Regions from separate parts of the Ruminococcus sp. RTP21198st1_G1_RTP21198_201120 genome, predicted to be linked through region 2. Evidence: predicted binding sites of a transcription regulator. Region 2 holds the regulator's gene; the other holds the start of a gene.
What was found. The regulator Rex, encoded in region 2, represses fermentation and respiration genes when NADH is low (regulators of the CRP and FNR family bind a similar motif). The targets are predictions, from matches to a motif close to ATTGTTAANNNNTTAACAAT.
Positions count from the first base shown of each region.

Region 1: the regulator Rex is predicted to act here: its motif matches at 1,444-1,463, upstream of pgk (phosphoglycerate kinase).

Region 1 covers NZ_JBCOMH010000007.1:110,141-113,331, reverse strand. The annotation lists gene AB5627_RS06240 (ATP-dependent Clp protease ATP-binding subunit) at 1-1,361, shown strand, start outside; gene pgk (phosphoglycerate kinase) at 1,500-2,723, shown strand; gene AB5627_RS06230 (DUF3592 domain-containing protein) at 2,802-3,191, shown strand, end outside.
Region 2 covers NZ_JBCOMH010000003.1:186,669-189,859, forward strand. The annotation lists gene AB5627_RS03360 (IS1182 family transposase) at 1-1,134, shown strand, start outside; gene AB5627_RS03365 (redox-sensing transcriptional repressor Rex) at 1,317-1,985, opposite strand; gene AB5627_RS03370 (aryl-sulfate sulfotransferase) at 2,148-3,191, opposite strand, start outside.

The sequences.
Region 1 (3,191 bases), on a different contig from region 2:
CGACAGTTGAGGACACAATCACAGTCCTCAAAGGCATAAAGCAGTATTACGAAAATTTCCATAGAGTAAAGATATCAGACGATATGCTCAGAGAGTGTGCAGTGCTTTCTGAAAGATATATCAACGACAGATTTCTCCCTGACAAGGCGATAGATCTTCTTGACGAAGCCTGCGCCTGCACAAGTATCAGAACACCTGAAATAGAGGAGTTCGACGCACTTAACGAGGAGCTTAAAAAGCATGAAAAGCTCGTTGAGGATTACGAGCAGAAGTCAGACCCTGACTATGAGATAATCGCAAAGGAAAAGGGCGAGATACTCAGGATCCAGAACAGACTCAAAGAGGTGGAAGAAACTCTTAAAAACGTTCAGGTCACAGAGGACGATATCTCAAAGGTAATAGAGCTTTGGACAGGTATCCCTGCCAATAAGATAGCTCAGACCGAGTATGATAAGATAAAGCATCTCAAAGAAGCCCTTTCAAAGCGTGTTATCGGTCAGGACGAAGCCGTTGATAAGGTCGCAAAGGCAATAAAGCGTACAAGGGTTCAGCTTTCAAAACGTCGCAGACCTGCTTCATTTATTTTCGTCGGCCCAACAGGCGTTGGAAAAACAGAGCTTGTGAAAGTCCTTGGAGAAGAGCTTTTTGACGCCACCGAGCCGCTTATCAGAGTTGACATGACCGAGTATATGGAGAAGCACTCAGTATCAAAGCTTATCGGCTCACCTCCGGGATATGTAGGCTTTGATGAAGCAGGTCAGCTTACCGAAAAGGTGCGCCGCAGACCATATTCAGTGGTACTTTTTGACGAGATAGAAAAGGCTCACCCTGACGTTATGAACATACTTCTCCAGATACTTGACGAGGGACGTATCAACGATTCACAGGGCAGAAGCGTTTCATTTGAGAACACAGTTATCGTCATGACATCAAACGCAGGTTCGACTGATAGAGATACAGGTGTGGGCTTCAATAAGACCGACAGTGATATCGCCAAGGATAAAGCAATGAAAGCACTGAGAGATTTCCTGAGACCTGAGTTTCTTGGAAGAATAGACGAGATAGTTGTGTTCAATCCGCTCACAGAGGAGAATTTCGCAGGCATAGCAGGTCTTATGCTGGACGAGATGAAGTCGCCGTTGGAGGAGAAACATATCAGCCTGAGATATACAGATGAAGCTCTGAAAGCTATTGCACATAAGGCATACGGTCAGAAGCTTGGTGCAAGAGATATCCGCCGTGTCATAAGAAACGAGGTTGAGGATAAGATAGCCGAACTGCTTATAGACAAGGGCGAGGGAGCGGTGTCCGCCGTGGCAATATCCGCTGACAACGGAGAGATAAAGGTGGACGCACTTTAAAAGCCTAAAGTTATAAAATCAGGGTAAAAATTATAAAAAAATACTTGATTTTTATGACGGTATGTTATATAATAAAGGTAAGGTTGTTAGTTTTTTAACAACGTGAATTAAAAAATTAAATTGAGAGGTGTCTTTAAAATGGCAGGTTTAAACAAAGTTACTGTTGATGACATTAATGTAAAGGGCAAAAAGGTACTCGTAAGAGTTGACTTTAACGTTCCTCTTAAGGACGGCGTTATTACAAACGATAACAGAATAACAGCTGCTCTCCCAACTATCAAGAAGCTGGTAGCTGACGGCGGCAAGGTAGTTCTGTGTTCACATCTCGGCAAGCCAAAGAACGGCCCAGAGGCTAAGTTCTCACTTGCTCCTGCTGCTGCAAGACTTGCAGAGCTTCTTCCTGAAACAAAGGTAACATTCGCTGCTGACGATACAGTAGTTGGCGACAACGCTAAGAAGGCAGTTGCTGAAATGGCTGACGGAGATATCGTTGTTCTTGAGAACACAAGATTCAGAGGCGCAGAGGAAACAAAGAACGGCGAAGCTTTCGCTAAGGAACTTGCTGACCTCGTTGACGACGAAGTATTCGTAATGGACGCTTTCGGTTCAGCTCACAGAGCTCATGCTTCTACAGCAGGCGTTACAAAGTTCGTTAAGGAAACAGCAGTTGGTTACCTCATGCAGAAAGAAATCAACTATCTCGGAAATGCAGTTGAAACACCTGTTAGACCATTCGTTGCTATCCTCGGCGGCGCAAAGGTAGCAGATAAGCTCAACGTTATCTCAAACCTCCTCGAGAAGTGCGATACACTTATCATCGGCGGCGGTATGGCATATACATTCCTCAAGGCACAGGGCAAGGAAGTTGGTCTTTCCCTCGTTGACGATACAAAGATCGACTACTGCAAGGAAATGATGGCAAAGGCTGAAAAGCTCGGCAAGAAGCTTCTTCTCCCTATCGACACAACAGTTGCAGCAGGTTTCCCTGATCCAATCGACGCTCCTATCGACGTAGAAGTTGTTGATTCTGACAAGATCCCAGCTGACAAGGAAGGCCTCGATATCGGCACAAAGACACAGGCTCTCTTCGGCGAGGCTGTTAAGTCTGCAAAGACAGTTGTTTGGAACGGTCCTATGGGCGTGTTCGAGAACCCAACACTTGCAAAGGGTACTATTGCAGTTGCAAAGGCACTTGCTGAAACAGACGCTACAACTATCATCGGCGGCGGCGACTCAGCAGCAGCAGTTATCCAGCTTGGCTTTGCTGATAAGATGTCACACATCTCAACAGGCGGCGGAGCTTCACTTGAATACCTCGAGGGCAAGGTTCTCCCAGGTATCGACGTAATTGCTGACAAGTAATATATCTTACTAGGCTATAAGCTAGGGGCAGGCAGGTTTTGCCTGTCCCTTTTTTATGCAGAAATCGAGGTAGTAAAAATGAATGAAATAACACTACTTGCAAAAAGCGGATTAGGCTGGCAGGGCATAGGCGGAATAATTCTTCTGCTCACAGGCATTGGACTTATCTATTTCGGTATCAAAGCTTTGCAGGGCTATCGCTTTTTTCCAGAGCAGGAACATAATATCCCCGAGGAGGATCACTACGAACCAACTCAGGCAAAGGCCTTGCAGAAAGTCAAGACCACAATGCCTGATTTCAACGGCGGCGAGGACAGAGTTTTTACCGAGTGGAAAATCGGCTATACCATTGACGGCGAGAAATATACCCAGATAGTCACAGACAACGGCTATGAAAAAGGCGATATCATAGACATAAAGTATAACCCCGCAAACCCACAGGAATTTTACCTTGACGATGAAAAATCA
Region 2 (3,191 bases):
ATCACAGCCAACGCCAACAAATACAGCTGGGTATGGAAAAAGAGCTGCGAGAAAAATCGCGTGAAAGTATTTGCAAAGACAACAGAACTGTTAAGTGAGATAAATAAAAGAATAGCCGCATTTGGTGTGAAATTCGGAGTTCGTGAAGAATATGCCATCGAATATCTCGAACAGATATTAAAGCAATATATACAGCTTTGCGGTTTTGATCCTGCTTCTGCTGTCAGGGGACGTGGACATCATAAAACTCCAGAACAGCGATATTATGATAAGCTTACAAGTTACATTGCGAGACTAAAAAAGTATGCAGAGCACATAAAAATATGCGGCAATGAACGAAACAGTTATTCCAAAACAGACCATGATGCAACATTTATGCGTATGAAAAAAGACTATATGGGAAACGATCAACTGCTCCCAGGTTACAACATACAATTTGGCGTTTGCGATGAGTATATCGCCGTATATGACGTAAAGCAGTATGCCTCGGATATGGATTGCTTCAAGCCGCTTATGGAAAAATTCCACAGAATATATGGAAAGTATCCTGAATATCCAGTTACCGACGCAGGCTATGGAAGCTTCAACAACTATCTGTACTGTGAAGAACACGGAATGGGAAAATACATGAAATTTACCATGTATGAAAAAGAAAGCAAGAATATTAAATACCATAATGATCCATACAGAGCAGTGAATTTCCGCATAGATGAAAACGGTGATCTGCTGTGTCCTAACAACAAAAAATTCCATTACGTTTACAGTCGACCCATAAAGGGAAACAAATATGGGAGAACAGAAGAATTCTATCAGTGTGAAGAATGTGCAAACTGTTCTCATAAAGAAAAGTGCTGCAAATGCAAGGGAAATCGCATAGTTTGCATAAATGAAGAATTGACTGCATTTCACAAAGAAGTTTTAAACAATCTTAATTGTATTCATGGAGCGCTTCTCAGAATGAACAGAAGCATTCAATCTGAGGGTGCAAATGGTATCATCAAGTGGAATCGGTCATACACAAGAGCCAGAAGACGTGGCTTAAATGCCATGAATTTAGAAATTGCGATGATTTGCTGTGGTTTTAATCTGCATAAATTTCACTTGAAGAAGATCGCAATCAGAAAAGCAGCCTGAAAAAGATATTTTTCAACATTTTAATAATCGGCAAAAAGCGCTGTATTTCTGCCGGTGTGTTTGCTGTACCCTTTTTTCAAGATTAGATAGTTCTTTTTTGCTGTGTGATATATTAAAGCCCGTGGGCTTCCATATCGAGGAAATCCACGGGCTTTGTTGCGCTTTTTTTTACAGCGCCTTTTTTATTCGATCTCTTCGCTGTTGTCAGTATCAGTGCTTGTTATGATATTTGTTGCATATGTAAGTGTAAGCAGGCTGTCACCTAAATGGACATTTTCCACAACTATGTTTTCATAGTCGATGCTAAGATCATAATGTGAAAAATTCCAGAACGCTTTCAGACCAAGATTTACAAGCTGGTCTGCAATAGCCTGAGTGTTTGCCTTCGGTATACAAAGCACAGCTACAACAGGGGAGTTTGCTTCGCAAAAGCTTTCTATATCATTAGTGTGACGAATCGGTATGTTTCCTACCACTTCACCAGTGAGCTTAGGGTTTATATCAAATATGCCTATGAGATTGCAACCCCTTGTTTCAAAGTTAATATGTGTGGCGATAGCTTTACCAAGGTTTCCTGCACCGATAAGTATGGTCTTGAAATGCTTGTCTACTCCGAGTATCTTGCCTATTTCCATTCTAAGCTCGTCAACGTGATAGCCATATCCCTGCTGACCGAATCCGCCAAAGCAGTTAAGGTCTTGTCTTATTTGTGAAGCCGTGAGCTTCATTCTCTCAGAAAGCTCCCTTGAAGATATTCTTTCAAGTCCTTCTTTTTGAAGCTCACCTAAAAATCTATAATAACGTGGCAGTCGTTTTATTACTGATGTGGATATCGAACCGTCTTTAGACATATATTTACACTTTCCTTTACTAATAAACATGATTGATAAATAAATAACAATATCATATAATATAATAGCACTAATCTTTTCTTTTGTCAAGGACTTGTAAACTCTCTGCAGTCTTAAAAAAAGCAGCCTCGTTTTACAGAAGCTGCCTTATGTATAATAATTTTATTCTAGATCTTTTTTCTTTACAGAAGCAACACAGAAGTCGATGCGTTCATCATCATCTTCTTCATTTCCTGAACCTGTGAGAGGAACTCCTTTTGTTGGATCGATCCCGTCAACGGCTGTAACAAGCCCTGTACCCTCGCCAATAGAAGCACCTGATACTCTGAACTTTGTAATGTCGATAGGCTCGATAGAGGTCTCAACAGGCTTTTTAAGCTGTGGTATCCACTCGTATGGTACACGATAAGCTCTGTAGATCATGTTGCTTTTGAATGTTCCAGCAAAATTCTTGAAATAAGGGTTTACAAATTCCCAAACTATTTCATGGTCAGGTGTGACCTCAAGAAGATGTCCATCTGAACCTTCCGTAATAAGAGTGTTTCCGTTCGGAAGTCGCTGTGCAGAGCTGATGTATGAGCTATAGAACTTAGAAGCGTCAGTAAAAAGCAGATTTCCTGCTTCAAGGGGAGTGTACTGCCATGTTATTTCAAGTGTAACAGGATTGAATTGAAGTACTCTTGAGTAATCTCTGTGTGCATTGTTCACGCCTGTGAGGGAAGCAGGGTTAGGTGTGCCGTAGCCACCCTCGCCACCGTTATCGAATACCAACAGGTCGCCCTCTCCAGGAAGTCCCTTTGGTATCATGTGCAGGTGGTGCTGACCAATTATCCAGCCAAGCTTCTTTGTGGCTTCGCTTTCGTTGAAGTTAGGACCTACACGCCATACTATCTTACCTGTTGATTTCTCGATAATTCCGAGTATGTTAGAATTTCTTGCGTCAAATATGATATTGTCTGGGTGGAAGCGTTTGTCACCTGCGTCATACCACTTATTTTCGCCAAGGGTAGAGAAGTTGTTTATGTGCATCCAATCTCCACCTGCCTCACCGTGAAGACCAGGGTTTCTGAACAATGCGTTCTTTGCGGCCTCGTCAAAGCCAAGCTCATCAAAGTGGTCGCTTGCACGCCAGCTCCAAATTATATTGCCTTCCCAATCCACTTCGATGATCTTATCGTCGATAAGTCTTTTGTCTGAAATATCGTG